One region of the Halorhodospira sp. 9622 genome, then DNA from elsewhere that is predicted to be linked to it. Evidence: predicted binding sites of a transcription regulator. Region 1 holds the regulator's gene; the other holds the start of a gene.
What was found. Region 1 encodes FliA, which starts transcription of late flagellar genes. Its sites were predicted from a motif close to GCTAAAGTTNNNNNNNNNNCNGCCGATA; they were not measured.
Positions count from the first base shown of each region.

Region 2: LRG07_RS09385 (flagellin) is a predicted target of FliA. The motif match lies at 3,463-3,490, and genes of this name have one in related genera.

Region 1 is NZ_JAJNRE010000019.1:11,942-19,652, forward strand. It holds gene flhA (flagellar biosynthesis protein FlhA) at 1-982, shown strand, start outside; gene flhF (flagellar biosynthesis protein FlhF) at 989-2,743, shown strand; gene LRG07_RS10480 (MinD/ParA family protein) at 2,782-3,615, shown strand; gene LRG07_RS10485 (RNA polymerase sigma factor FliA) at 3,615-4,358, shown strand; gene cheY (chemotaxis response regulator CheY) at 4,413-4,796, shown strand; gene LRG07_RS10495 (protein phosphatase CheZ) at 4,802-5,587, shown strand; gene LRG07_RS10500 (chemotaxis protein CheA) at 5,627-7,711, shown strand, end outside.
Region 2 is NZ_JAJNRE010000015.1:10,570-18,280, forward strand. It holds gene fliD (flagellar filament capping protein FliD) at 1-1,314, opposite strand, end outside; gene LRG07_RS09380 (flagellar protein FlaG) at 1,392-1,805, opposite strand; gene LRG07_RS09385 (flagellin) at 1,881-3,359, opposite strand; gene LRG07_RS09390 (flagellin) at 3,687-5,093, opposite strand; gene LRG07_RS09395 (TonB-dependent receptor domain-containing protein) at 5,545-7,711, opposite strand, start outside.

The DNA of each region.
Region 1 (7,711 bases):
TCAGGGCGGGCAGCTGCTGACCCGGATCAAGGGGGTGCGCAAGAAGCTCTCCCAGGACCTGGGCTTCCTGGTCCAGCCGGTGCACATCCGCGACAACCTCGATCTGGGACCCAACGTCTACCGGGTCAGCATCCACGGCGTACCCGTGGCCGAGGGCGACGTGCAGCCCGGCCGCGAGCTGGCCATCAACCCCGGGACGGTCCACGGCGAGCTCTCCGGGACGCCGACCAAGGATCCGGCCTTCGGTCTCGACGCGGTGTGGATCGAGCCGTCGCAGCACGATTACGCGCAGACCCTGGGCTACACGGTGGTGGACGCCAGCACGGTGATCGCCACCCATCTCTCCCAGGAGGTGCAGCGCAACGCCCATCAGCTCTTCGGCCACGAGGAGGCGCAGAAGCTGCTCGACATGCTCGGCCAGAGCCAGCCCAAGCTGGTCGAGGAGCTGGTGCCCAACACCCTGAGCCTGTCCACGGTGGTCAAGGTGCTGCAGAATCTGCTCGAGGAGGGCGTGCCCATCCGGGACATGCGCTCCATCGTCGAGGCGCTGGCCGAGCACGGGCAGAAGACCAAGGACCCGGGGCAGCTGACTCAGCACGTGCGCGAGGCGCTCAGCCGCATGATCGTCCAGGAGATCGTCGGCATGCAGCGCGAGGTGCCGGTGATCACCCTGGAGCCGCAGCTGGAACAACTCTTGCTTAATTCCGTGCAGGGTGCCGGGGACGGGGGCGGCGGCATCGAGCCCGGGCTGGCCGAGCGCATGCAGCGCTCGATCGCCCAGGCGGCGGAGCGTCAAGAAGCCGCCGGTCAGCCCGCCGTATTGCTGACGTCACCGCCGCTGCGCCACTGGCTGCGGCGGCTGTCCCGCAACGTGGCGTCGGGGCTTTACGTCCTGTCCTACAACGAGGTCCCGGATGACCGGCAGGTGCGCATCATCGCCAACGTCGGTCAGGGGCAGGAGGAATCGGGCAAGCAGGGGTAACGCACCATGCGAATCAAGCGAATCTTCGCCGCCAATACCCGCGAGGCGCTGCGCAAGGTCAAGGAGCAGCACGGCCCGGATGCCGTGGTGATCTCGTCGCGCAATGTCGACGGCGGCGTCGAGGTGATCTCGGCGGTGGACTACGACGAGCGCGCCGTTCAGGCGGCGGCCCGCGCGCAGGATCCGCGGGCCGCCGAGATCCCGCCCCTGGACGGCTCGCCGGGCCCGCGCCCCGGTGAGCCGGACCTGCCCGCCGCCGAGGACGAGCCGTCCGGGCAGGCGGAGCCGGCCGAGGATGAGGCCGGCCGTGCTCGCGAGGCGGCCCTGGCCCGCCTGCGCAGTCTGCGCGCCGGTGGTGCGGTGGCCGACGACGCCCTGCCGCAGCGTGAGGGGGGCGGCCCGTCCCGCGGGCGGCCGCGCATCGACACCGGCGCGGCGGAGCGGGCCCGTGCCAACGCGGCCGCCCATCGCAGTTCCGGCCAGGAGCGCAGCGGCGCCGGCGGCGGCGAGCGCCGCGAGCCGCGTATCGATCTGCGCGTCGGCGGCGCCGACGAGGACGCCGAACTCTTCGACGCCCTCAGCCGCGAGCACCAGGAGGTGGAGCGCAAGCGCGCCGAGCAGCCGCGACGCGAGCCGGCCTCCCGGCCGGCGCGTGGTCGGGGCGGGGCGGCCAGCGGCGGCGAGCCCGGTGGCGACCGGGGCCAGGGGCTCGGCGGGGTCGAGCACGCCGCCGCCATGGGGGCCGCCGCCGAGGCGGCCAGCGCCGGCAACCAGGAGGGCCCGTCTACCGCGGGTGGCTCCGGTGCGAGCCGCCGTCGCGTCGAGGAGGAGCCGGCCTTCCAGGAGATGCGCGAGGAGATCCGCACCCTGCGCAGCCTCTTCGAGAACCAGCTCTCGCTGCTCGAGTGGAACCGCATGGGTCACCGCCACCCGGCCCGAGCCACGGTGATCAAACGGCTCACGGATCTCGGCATGGGCACCGAAGTCAGCCGCAAGCTGGCCGATCACATTGGCGGCGACGAGAACCCCGACACCGCCTTCCGCAAGGCGCTGGCCCTGATCGCCCGGCACCTGCCCATCGCCGGCGACGAGATCGTCGACCGCGGCGGGGTCTACGCCCTGGTCGGCCCCACCGGCGTCGGCAAGACCACCACGGTGGCCAAGCTGGCGGCGCGCTACGCCCTGCGCCACGGCCGCGAGCAGGTGGCACTGGTGAGCACCGACAACTACCGGGTCGGCGCCCAGGACCAGCTGCTGACCTACGCCCGCATCCTCGATGTGCCCGTCTACACCGCCACCAACCGCCATGAGCTGCGGACCATCGTCGACGATCTGATGGACCGCGGCCTGGTGCTCATCGACACCGTGGGCATGAGCCAGCGCGACGTGCGTCTGGCCGAGCAGTTCAAGACCCTGGGCAGCGCCGAGGGGCTGGTGAAGACCTACCTGGTGCTCTCAGCGGCCACCCAGATGGCGACGCTGACCGAATCGGTCAGCGCCTTCGCCGGCGCCGAGCCGGTGGGCTGCATCTTCACCAAGGTCGACGAGGCCTCCAGCCTGGGCGGGGCGATGACCTGCGCCCTGCGCACCAAGCTGCCTATCGCCTATCTGGCCGTGGGGCAGCGGGTGCCGGAAGACCTTCAGGCGGCCAGGGGTGATACACTCGTGCACCGGGCGTGTGCGCTGCTGGACGAGCACGTTCAGGAGGCCGACGAGGAAGCCCTGGCATTGGCTCTCGGTGGGGGAGGCGCATGTTCCTGACAGAGCCAGGCCTCGATCAGGCGGCGGGGTTGCGCAGGATGGCGAAAACCAGACCGGTCAAGGTGGTCGCCGTCACCGGCGGCAAAGGCGGGGTCGGCAAGACCAACGTCTCCGTGAATCTGGCCACTGCGCTCAGTCGCATGGGCCAGGAGGTGATGCTCTTCGACGCCGATCTGGGGCTGGCCAACGTCGACGTGGCCCTGGGCCTGTCGCCCAAGCTCAACCTCTCCCACGTGCTCGCCGGCGAGGCGAGCCTCGATGAGGTCCTCGTCGAGGCCCCCGGCGGCTTTACCATCGTGCCCGCCTCTTCGGGCACCCAGCGCATGGCCGAGCTCACCGCCGCCGAGCACGCCGGGCTGATCCGCTGCTTCAGCGAGCTCCAGCGCGAGGTGGATGTGCTGCTCGTCGACACCGCGGCGGGCATCTCCGAGAGCGTGGTCAGCTTCGTGCGCGCCTGCCGCGAACTGGTCATCGTCGCCTGCAATGAGCCCTCGTCGATCACCGATGCCTACGCCCTGATCAAGGTCCTCAACCGCTACGGGGTCGAGCGCTTCCACCTGGTCGCCAACCGCGTGCGCAGCCGCCGCGAGGGGCAGATGCTGCACCAGAAGCTGGCCGTGGCCACCGAGCGCTTCCTCGACCTGAACCTGGACTTCATCGGCGCCATCCCGGAGGATGATCGCCTACGCCGGGCGGTGCAGAAGCAGCAGCCGGTGGTCGAGACCTACCCGAACAGCCCCTCGGCGCGGGCGTTCGGTGATCTGGCGCGGCGAATCGACGCGTGGCCGACCCCCTCGGGGGCCACCGGGAACCTGGAGTTCTTCGTCGAGCGACTGATCGAATACAGCAGCATGGGGGGAGAGGTGACCTGATGAATGGTCACGCGATGTACACCGCGGTGGCACAGCAGGGCGACGAGGATCTGGTCACCCGCCACGCCTCGCTGGTCAAGCGGATCGCCCACCATCTGGCCAGCCGCCTGCCGCCGAGCGTGCAGCTCGAGGACCTGATCCAGGCCGGTATGATCGGCCTGCTCGAGGCGGCGCGCCAGTACGACTCCTCCCAGGGGGCGAGCTTCCAGACCTACGCCGGCATCCGCATCCGCGGCGCCATGCTCGACGAGATGCGCCGGCTCGACTGGACGCCGCGTTCGGTCCACCGCAAGGGCCGCGAGGTGGCCGAAGCCATCCGCAGCATCGAGCACCGGACCGGGCGAGATGCCCGCGACCACGAGGTGGCCGAGGCCCTGGGGATCTCGGTGGCGGAATACCACAATATCCTGCAGGATGTGTCCTCGGCGAAGGTCTTCAGCATCGACCAGGAGGATCCGGGCACCGGCGAGCCCCACGAGCCCGCCGGGCACGACCCCGGCCCCCTGGCCATGCTGCAGGACGAGGCGTTCCAGGGCGAGCTGGCCGAGGCGATCCGGGAGCTGCCCGAGCGCGAGCGCCTGGTCATGGCGCTCTACTACGATGAGGAACTCAACCTGCGTGAGATCGGCGAGGTGCTCGGGGTCTCGGAGTCGCGGGTCAGCCAGATCCACGGCCGGATCATGCTCAAGCTGCGCAACCGTCTCGGGGAGTGGCGGCGCGAGCAGCAGGAACGAACGGCGTAGCACGGCTTTGGCAAGGCCTCGAGATAGGGGGGCAATGTGGCAGCGGACAAGAACATGAAGATCCTCGTTGTGGACGATTTCTCCACGATGAGGCGGATCATCAAGAACCTGTTGCGCGAACTCGGCTACAACAACGTGGTCGAGGCCGACGACGGCAACACGGCGCTGCCCATCCTGCAGAAGGGCGGGATCGACTTTCTGATCACCGACTGGAACATGCCGGGCATGACCGGTCTGGAACTGCTCAAGCACGTCCGTGCCGATGCCAATCTCAAGGACCTGCCCACGCTGATGGTCACCGCCGAGGCCAAGCGCGAGCAGATCATGGAGGCGGCGCAGGCCGGGGTGAACGGCTACATCGTCAAGCCCTTCACCGCGGCGACGCTGCGCGAGAAGATCGACAAGATCTTCGAGCGGGTCCAGGCAGGCGGGGGATGAGCAGCATGCGCCGGGAGCAGGGCAGCAGCGGCGCCGACCTCGAGGCGTACCGCCGCGCCGCGCAGCAGTTACTGGAGCACGTCGACGCCGGGGACAGCGAGGGTGCCCAGACGGTCATCGACGACCTGACCCACCTGCGGGAGACCGAGCTCTTCCGCGAGCTGGGGACGCTGACCCGGGATCTGCATGAGGCGATCAAGGCGTTCAACTACGACGAGCGCCTGGCCGATATCACCTCCCAGGAGATCCCCGATGCCCGCGAGCGCCTGAACTACGTCATCACGATGACCGAGCAGGCCGCCCACCGCACCCTGACGGTGATCGAGGGCAGTGCGCCGCTGGCGCAGGAGCTGGCCGAGGAGGGGGCACGGCTGGCGGAGCGCTGGCAGGCCTTCCAGCGCCGCGAGCTCAATGTCGAGGACTTCCGCGAGCTCTCCCGCGAGCTGGATGGCTTCCTCAACCGGGTCCAGGCAGACAGTCGGCAGATCAGCGATCAGCTCAACGAGGCGTTGATGGCCCAGGACTACCAGGACCTGACCGGGCAGATCATCCGCAAGGTCATCGCCCTGGTCGAGGAGGTCGAGTCGAACCTGGTCCAGCTGGTGCGCATCTCCGGGCAGCGCTTCGAGGAGGAAGGCCAGCAGCCCTCCACCCGGCCGGCCGAGGACGCCGAGGTGGCCAGCGAGCGGATGCGCCGCGGCGAGGGGCCGACCATGCCCGGCAAGGGTGGCGACGACGTGGTCAGCGGGCAGGACGAAGTGGACGATCTCCTGTCGAGCCTGGGGTTTTAGCCCGGGCACCGAGAAGCCCAACAACAGCGGAGGCCGAGCATGGCCATCGACCTCGACGACGACATCGTGCAGGACTTCCTGGTCGAGTCTCGGGAGATCCTCGACCGGCTGGGCGAGCAGCTGGTGGATCTGGAGCAGCACGGCGAGGACCAGGATCTGCTCAATTCGGTCTTCCGCGGCTTCCACACCATCAAGGGGGGCGCCGGGTTCCTCGGGCTCGATCCGCTGGTTGAGGTCTGCCACCGCACCGAGGACGTCTTCAACCTGCTGCGCAATGGCGAGAAGCAGGTCTCGCCGGAGCTGATGGACACCGTCCTGCGCGCGCTCGATGTGGTGGTCGCGCAGTTCGGGCAGATCGAGAACGGCAGCGACCCGGAACCGGCCTCGGCGGAGCTGCTCCAGGAGCTCGACCGGCTCAAGCAGGCGGATGCCGGTGCGCCGCCGGCCGCCGCCGCAGGGGCAGCGCAGGAGCAGCAGCCGGCCTCCCAGCAAGAGCAGACCGGCGACGACAGCGACGCCGAGTTCGATGAGCTGCTCACCGCCCTGGACGACGGCGACGAGGCCGCCACCTCCGGAGGCGGCGACGAGATCACCGACGCTGAGTTCGAGCAGCTGCTCGACGAGCTCCACGGCAAAGGTCAGCACCAGGGCAAGCCGGTGGCCGAGGATCCGGCCGCGGAGGCCGCCGAACCGGCCTCGGGCGGCGGGGACGACGAGATCACCGAGGAGGAGTTCGAGCAGCTGCTCGACAGCCTCTACGGCCCCGGAGCAGCGCCCGGCAAGGACGCGTCGCCGCCGGCGGTCGAAGGCGCGGGCGACGATGCGCAAAGCGCTTCGGCGCCGCCCCCACCCGGCGCGGCCGCGGCTGGCGAGCCGCAGGCAGGCGAGCCGCAGGCGGCCGACGCGCCGGCGGCCCCCCGGGAGCCCGAGCCGGCCGCTGCGGCGGAGTCGACCCCGGCGGCGCCGCAGGCCGATGCCCCCGCCCGCAAGCCGGCCGCCGGCGGCGGCCAGGGTGGTGGGGGCGGTGGCGGTGCCGGTGCCGACAAGGGTGGCACGGGTGCCGATGCCGGGGGTGGCGGCAACAAGGTCGAGGCCTCGGTGCGGGTGGATACCGCCAAGCTCGACGAGATCATGAACCTCGTCGGCGAGCTGGTGCTGGTGCGCAACCGCCTCTCCAACCTGCGCAACGAGCTCGACGACGATCGCCTCGGCCAGGCGGTCAGCGATCTGGAGCTGGTCACCTCCGACCTGCAGTCTTCGGTGATGAAGACGCGCATGCAGCCGATCAAGAAGGTCTTCGGCCGTTTCCCCCGGGTGATCCGCGACCTGGCCCGGCAGCTCGACAAGGAGGTCACGCTGGAGACCCACGGCGAGGACACCGACCTGGACAAGAACATGGTCGAGGCCCTGGCCGACCCCATGGTCCACCTGGTGCGCAACGCCGTGGATCACGGCGTGGAGTACCCGGATGAGCGCGAGGCCGCCGGCAAGCCCCGCCAGGGCACGGTGACCCTGTCCGCCGAGCAGGAGGGGGATCACATCCTGCTGACCATCGCCGACGACGGGCGCGGGATGGACCCGGACAAGCTGCGCGGCCTGGCGGTGAAAAAGGGCATGATGGACGAGGAGTCGGCCTCGCGGCTCGATGACAAGGAGGCGTACAGCCTGATCTTCCACGCCGGGTTCTCGAGCAAGGAGGAGATCTCCGACGTCTCCGGCCGCGGCGTGGGCATGGACGTGGTCAAGAACAGTCTCTCGCGGCTCAACGGCACCGTGGACATCGACTCCGAGCTGGGCCGTGGCACGGTCATGCGCATCCAGCTGCCGCTCACCCTGGCCATCCTGCCGACGCTGATGGTCAAGGTCTCCGGGCGCAAGTTCGCCCTGCCCATGTCCGTGGTGCGCGAGATCTTCGAACTCCAGGACGTGCGCACCAACGTGGTCAACAACCGCCTGGTGGCCATCGTCCGCGACAAGGCCATGCCGCTGTTCTTCCTGGAGCGCTGGCTCAGCCAGGCCGGTGAGCCGGTGCTCACCACCAAGCGCGAGATGGCCAACGGCGAGGAGGCCGAGGACGAGCGGCAGGTCATCACGGTCATCGTCGGCAACCAGGCCGTCGGCTTT
Region 2 (7,711 bases), on a different contig from region 1:
CTCCATGCGCCGGTCGAGGCGCTCGCGATCGTCGGCGATACCGTCGAGGCGGCGCTCGACCCCCTCGGTGCGCATGTCGATCACGCTGTCGCGGCCGAGGGCGTTGTCGAGCACCCCCTCCAACCGCGACATCACCCCGCTTTCCGGGTCGGTCATCATGCGCGTGACCAGCTCCGAGTGCTCGCCAACCATCTGCTGCAGGCGCTCGCCATCGAGTTCCAGGGTGCCGTCCCGGTTGGTGCGCACACCGAGATCCCCCAACGATGAAATCGGCGCCCCGTCCAGGGCCTCCACTGGCTCGTTGAGGGACCGGCTCAGCTGCGAGAGGAGGTTGCGCAGGGTATGGTCCCCCTGCAGCGGGCCGGCCTTCTCGGTCTCGGGGTCGTAGTCCGAGAGCTGGTTGAGCTGCGCCCGGACCTGATTGAACGAGTCGACCAGACGCTGGATATTCTCTTCGGCCAGCCCGGTCTGCTGTTCGATGGAGACGCGACTGCGCCCCTCGTCCTTGAGGCTGATGGTGGCACCCTCGATGGCCCCCTCGATGCGGTTCTCGGAGCGGGTGACGCGCATACCGTCGATGGTCACCACGGCGTCGGTGGCCGGGCGGATCTCCTGAAAGGCACCGGCGGGCTCGCCGCTCTGGGGATCCGCCACGTTGTACTGCAGAGCAGAGAGATCGCCCTGATCCACCTCGGGATCCTGCTCGGCGCGGATCTGGGCAATGGCGTTGGCCTGGCCGGTCTGCTCGGTGGCCAGGGCCAGCCGCGGCCCGGCACCGTCATCAACCACCGAGGCGCGCACCCCTTCGGCCTGGGTGTTGATGGCGTCGCGGATACCGAGCAGGGTCGACGATTCCTCATCGATGGTGACCGCCTGCTCCGTGCCCTCGCCGTCGGTGATCACCAGACGGCCGGTGCCGATCGGATCAGCGCTGTCCTCAAACGCCCCGCTGGCGGTGGCGATGCGCTGGGTCCGCGCCAGCTGCTCCACCTCGACGTCGTACTGGCCGGGACGCGCCTCTTCACTGGCCGAAACCCCGGCCACGCTGCTATTGCTCGACTCCGCCTCAATGCCCGAATAGGCGCTGGGGTCGCCCAGCCCCTGCACGGCCTCCTGGAGCTCGCCAATGCTCCCGCGCATTTGCCCGATGGCCTCGAGCTTCTGCTGCAGTTCCTTCTCCCGCCGACCCAGGCGCTCCTCGGTCGGCGCCCGCTCGGCCTGGACCAGGTCCTGGACCATCTTGTTGGTGTCGATGCCGGAGCCGACGTCCATCTGGCTCGGCATGTTCGGCATCTGATCCAGCGGTGAGACCATATCGGGTCACCTTTCGAGGTATCGCTAGGGGGCCTGCTCGGTGGACCCTTCCGGCGGCGGATGCGTTCCGGCCACGCTCAGGCCTCCCCGTTGAAGAGCAGCCCCTGGACCTCGCGCATGCGCGCGGCGATGGCCAGCATCTCTTCCGGGGGGATCTGACGGACCACGTCGTCGGTGCCGCGGACGTAGACAGTGACCACCGTCTTGCCGGTGTTGTCGTCGACCCGGAACTCCAGGTCCCGGCCGACACGCTGCATGAATTGCTCCATGCGCTCCACCGCCCGGGCAAGCGCCTGGGGATCCTCCGCCTTGAAGTGATCCAGCGGCTCGAGCTCGGACAACGGCACGCGGGAGCGCTCTTCCGTCTCGGCGGCGGGGACCGGTGCTGCCGTGTCCTGCTCGGGGGCAAGGCGCCCCCCGTCCCCCTGCTCGGTTGGCCGCGACCAGTTGATGCTGCTGGTCACGGAACTCACCTTGTGCATTTCACTCATACAGCCTCCCGACCGGCCCTGCTACCAGGCCCCTGGGCCAGGTTCCGGAAGGCTCCCCGGAGGTCCCGGCCGTCGTTACTGCTGCAACAGCTGTGCCACTTGCTGCGGGATCTCGTTGGCCTGACCCAGCACCGAGGTCCCCGCCTGTTGCAGGATCTGCGTCCTTGTCATCTCGGCCGTCTCCTCGGCGAAGTCGGCATCCAGGATCCGCGAGCGGGATGCGCTCAGGTTCTCCGAGGAGATGTTCAGGTTGTTGATGGTGGCGTCAAACCGGCTCTGGATCGCGCCCAGATCGGCCCGGGTGTTGTTGATCTGCTGCAGGGCGAAGTCCACCGCCACGATGGTATCGGAAGCGGTCTCGCGGGTGCGCACATCAACCGGGTCGACCCCGCCGATGGTGTACGCCTCCGCCTGCAGGTCCTCGTAGTCGCCACCGTCCTGCCAGTTCTTCAGGCCGATCTGCCCCAGGGCTGTATCGTCGTCGCCATCCACCGGTTCGACCCGCAGCTCGCCGCCGATCTCGGTGGAGAGGGTAATGCCGCGCTCGACGATGAGCCCGGTGCTCTCCTCGTCGGCGCGATCCAGCCCCTGGCCGATCTCGATCCCGCCAACACCGATAGCACCTTCGGCGTCGTCCGAGAAGTACTCGAGCTCGAAGTCGCTGTTGGAGACGAAGGACCAGCCGTTCTCCCCGTTCTCCAACCGCACCCCGGTCTCCGAGGCCCGATCGTTAACCCGGGCGGCCAGTTCGCCGATGTCCGTGACGCTCTCGTCAAGCTCGATGGCGTGGTCGTTTATGCGCAGCTGACCGCGCTCGCCCCCGCTCAGGCCGCCAAACTGCACCTGCTGGGTCTCGGCCCGGTCGGCGCGCATGGCGGACACGCCGGTTTCGGCCTGGCGCTCGTTGATCTCGCGCGCCACGTCGTTGAGCCCGCGCGCATCGCCCAGGTCGATCTCGTGACCGTTGACCTGCAGCCCGCCCGGGAGCTCCACACCGGGACCACCGGCGGCCTGATGCACCGCCCGCCCCTCGGCCACATTGGCGCCCAGGTTCTCGGCGCGAACGTCCACGCCGCCGGCGTTGATGGTCTGGCCGCGGTTCGGCCCGACCTGGAAGACCAGCTCGCGCAGGGTGCCGTTGAGCACGTTCTGCTGGTTGAACTGGGTTGTCTCGGCAATCCGGCCGATCTCCTGCACGGCGGCCTGCACCTCGCGGTCGAGCGCGGCGCGATCCGACGGCGAGTTGGTGTCGTTCGCCGCCTGCACCGCCAGCTCGCGGACCCGCTGGAGCAGGTTGCTCATCTCTTCCATGGCGCCTTCCGCGGTCTGGGCGAACGAGATGCCGTCGTTCGCATTGCGGGCGGCCTGATCCATGCCGTTGATCTGGCCGGTGAAGCGCTCGCTGATCGCCAGCCCAGCCGCATCGTCCCGGGCGCTGTTGATGCGCAGCCCCGAGGAGAGCCGCTCCAGGGCCACCTCCTGATCGCCCCGGGAAGAATTCAAGTGCCGTTGCGCGTTCAGCGATGCAACGTTGGTGTTGATCACCTGTGCCATGACCCGTCTCCTCACGTCTGACGCCGTTACGGCGCCGTTTCGCTGACCCCAGCACGAGCGAACCTATCCGCTTGGGCTCGCGTCTCGCGCTCTTGCCCAAACGTATCGGCGCTCCCTGGCAAAGCTTTAACGGCTCCGTTGTCCACCAACGGTCACCGCCGGGGTCGGCCCGCGTGGGTTCAGGTCATGGCCGGGGTCTCACCTCCTTCTCTTTATCCGCGTCCGTTCACGGAAGAATCCCGAATCTGCTGCGGGTCATGGCACCGGTCTCGGGGTCAGCGAGCCGGTGGCGGAGCCCGGGGGGTCAGCCGGGCTCCGCCTCGGGTCTTACTGCAGCAGGGTTAGGACGTTCTGCGGGGCCTCGTTAGCCTGGGCCAGGACCGAGGTACCGGCCTGCTGCAGCACCTGGGCGCGGGTCATGGCGGCGGTCTCGGCCGCGAAGTCCGCATCCAGGATCCGGGAACGGGAAGCTTCCATGTTCTCGGAGACGTTCTGCAGGTTGCTGGTGGTGGCCTCGAAGCGGTTCTGCACCGCACCCAGGTCGGCCCGGGCGTCGTTGATCTGCCCCAGGGCGAAGTCCACCGTCCGGATGGCGTCATCGGCGTCGGTCCGGGTGGCCACGCTCAGCGCATCCGGCCCGCTGACCCGGTGACGGCTCATCTCCATGTCATCCTCACCCAGTCCGAGCGCATCACGGGCGTCCCCATCGCCACTGACATCCAGACGCGCGCCCAGGTCGGTGGAGAGCTGGATGCCGCGCTCGAAGCGCATCGCCGACTCACCATCCTCAAGGTCGAGACCCTCGAGCGGGCTATCGTCGCCCGGCTCGATGCGGAAATCCGACTCGGAGACGAAGCGGACCTCATTCTCACCGGCCATCTCGGCGCGCACACCGGTGTCGCCGGAGGCGGCGTTCACCTCGTCGACGAACTCGCCGACACCGGCCTCTTCACCAACGCTGATGGTGGTGCCGTTGATCTCCAGGCTGCCGCCACCTTCACTGAACTCGAACGCCTCGGTGGTGGCCCGGTCGGCGCGGAACGCCGTCACTCCGGTGGCTCGAGACTGCGCATTGATGGCGTCCATGGCGTCGGAGACGCTGCGCGAGCCACTGACGTCAACGTCGAGACCGTTGAGGGTGATCGAGCCTTCCAGGTCTAGATCGCTGTAGTTGCCATCCTCATCAAGGGCGCGCTGCACCGCCTGCCCCTGGGCAATCTCGGCACCGAGGTTGTGGCCGCGCACGTCCATACCACTGGTGTTGATGCTTTGGGCCCGGTTGGCGCCCACCTGGAAGACCAACTCGTCGAGCGACCCGTCCAGGATGTTCTGGTTGTTGAATTGGGTGTTGGCGGCGATCCGGTCGATCTCTTGCACCGCCTGCTGCACCTCGGCCTCCAGGGCCTGGCGATCCTCGGCGGTGTTGGTGTCGTTGGCCGACTGCACCGCCAGCTCACGAACCCGCTGCAGGAGGTTGCCCATCTCCTCCATGGCGCCCTCGGCGGTCTGGGCGTAGGAGATGCCGTCGTTGGCGTTGCGCTCCGCCTGGTTCATGCCGCCGATCTGCGAGGTGAAGCGCTCGCTGATCGCCAGGCCGGCGGCGTCGTCGGCGGCGGAGTTGATGCGCTGACCCGAGGAGAGCCGCTCCAGGGCCTGCTGCTGCTCGGCCTGGCTGCTGCTCAGATGCCGCTGACCGGTCAGGGACGCAATGTTGGTGTTGATGACCTGTGCCATTGCCTTTGCTCCTTATGCTCCGCTGTTTGGAAGGCCCCGGCGGCGAGCCATTGCCGCCTGCCGGTACCCAGTCTTTCGCCTTCACTTACCGTATCGGCGATCGGCGGCAAGGCTTTACCCCTTTGGCGGCAAAAATTTTCCATACGCGACAACCCGGTGACACAGAGCGGCAAGCAGGGGCCACATCCTCGTATCTGACTGTTTAGGCAGGGTATTCAGGGGCAGCATGTTGCCACGGCAGGCAACCGAGAGCACCACGGAGGGTGACCCGACGGCGGCGGGCGGCAAGCGCAGCGGCAAGAGCGGGTCGCGCCGCGACCCGTGAGGCGGGCAAAAAAGTGCCGGGGAGGATGCCCTCCCCGGCAATCAGGCGCCGATCGTTCGGCTGGAGGAAGCCGCCGAGGCGGCAGGCATGAGCACCCCTAAGCTGCGGGTGACCCGCGACGTGGGATCAGAAGTCGACGCGCATCCCCGCCCAGTAGGTCCGCGGCGCGCCGGGCCGTGCCCCCGCCGGGCGGTGGTGGGCGACGTAGGTCTCGTCGGCGAGGTTCTCGATGCTCCCGAGCAACCGCACGTTGTCCATCAGCTGATAGTGGGCGGAGAGATCGAACAGCCAGCGGGAGTCGATCTTCAGATCGTCGTAGTCCCGATCCGCCAGCGCGCGGGTCTCGGAGACGTAGTTGGCGTTCAGGTTGACGCGCCAGTCGGCCTGGCCCACGCCGGCACTGAGGTTGAGCTGGTGCTCGGGGATCTCCGGCAGGCGGTCACCCTTGCGGGCATTCTCCCACTGGTTCGACAGCTCGCCGTCATCGCTCTCCCGGAACTCGCTGTCGGTGAAGGTGTAGCTGACGCTGACCGGGAGCTGGACGGGCAGGTCCTGGCTCTGACCCAGATCGTGCATCCACAGCGCCTCCAAGCCCCAGATGTGCACGCCGCCAGCGCTGCGGACATCACCCTGCGGGCAGCTGGCACCCCCGGCAGCGGTGCATTCAATGTTGATGTTGGAGTAGTCGTTGAAGAAGCCGATGACCTCTGCCTGGGTGTGCGCGTTGCTGAACCGGAAACCGGCCTCGTAGTTGACGCTGAGCTCCTCATCGGCATCCTCGCTGGCTCCGGCCGGCGCGAAGCCGCGGTGGACCCCGCCAAGGACGCTCCACTGATCATCGATGGCGTAGGTGGCGCCGATGCCGGGCGTCCACACCCTGTAGGTGTTCGACCGCGTACCACCCGCATCTATGTTGGCGCTGGTGCGCCCCGGACCATCCCACTGCTTGCGATCCACATCGATGTTCTCGTAACGCACACCGGGAACCAGGGTCCACGGACCGCGCTCCATGGTGTTCTGCACGTGGAACGCATAGGCCTCGGCGGAGGTGACCCGATTGGTGGTCTCACCCGGGGTCTCCTGCTCGTCCAGCACCATGTAGCCATCTTCGGTCATCTCGAACGAGTCCTGCCACTGCTCACGGTCCTCCTCGTCCTCGTGGTAGCGGAAGCCCACCTCCATGTCGTGGTCCCAGCCGAAGGCCTGGAAGAGATGGCCGACCTGCACCTGGATGCCCTGGGCGTAATACTCGCGATTGTTGGCGCGGACGTTGCCGCGGGCGCCGTCCTCAATGCTAAGCCCCGCGTCATAGGCGGTGCCGAAGCCACCGAGGATCCAGGCCAGCTCATCCTCATGGTCACCGGGGTCGCGGAGGATGTCGGAGATGCCCTCAAAATCACTGTTTCCGTCACCACGTACCTCATGCAGCTTGTACCAGTTGCGCACGGTGTCGGTGCGGTAGAGCGTGGTGGTGACGTCGGTATCCACCGTGGGCTGGAAGTAGTGGCGGACCTGGTAGAGGCCGTTCTCGGTGTTGATCTCGTCGAGCTGCGAACCGGCGTAACGCCGGTGCGGGTTGTCGTCGAAGTCGTCGGGCAGCAGGCCTAGGTAGGTGTCGTGGATGGTCCGCCGGTCGCGGGCGTATTTGAACTCCACCTCCTGGTAGACCTCGGCGGCGGGGTCGCTGGCCCACATCCCCTTGGCGACAAAGTTGTTGCGGTCGAAGCCGGTGTTCGGCACCGGGTTGTTGGGCTTGTTGGACTGATCCCCGGAGAGCGGATGGTCGAGTTCCTTGAAGCCGTCGCTCTGCTCCGTGTAGCTCTCCAGCAGCCAGCCGAACTGCCCCTCGCGGCCGCCGATGTGGGCGTGGGCGCGCCGCCCGTTGTCCGAGCCCAGGCGCCCCTCCACCTTGCCGGAGCGCTCCTGGGGGATCGGCGTGGAGGTCATGTTCAGGGCGCCGCCGACGGTGTAGGGGCCGTGCTTGATGGCGCTCGAGCCCTTGCGCACCTCGACGTTGTCCATGCGCCCCATGGGCGGGAAGTAGTAGGCCGCCGGTGCGGCGTAGGGCGCCGGCGAAGCCGTCAGCACCCCGTCCTCCATAACCGTGATTCGACCGTTCCGCTCCGGGTTCACGCCGCGCATGCTGATGTGCGGGAACTGGCCGTAGCCCTCCTCCTCCGCGACATTGACCCCGGGAATCTGGCGCAGGATGCGGTGCGGATCGGTGTACCCCTGCCGATCGATATCCTCCCGGCTGAGCACCTGCGCCGAGCCGGCGGTATCCTGCACCCGG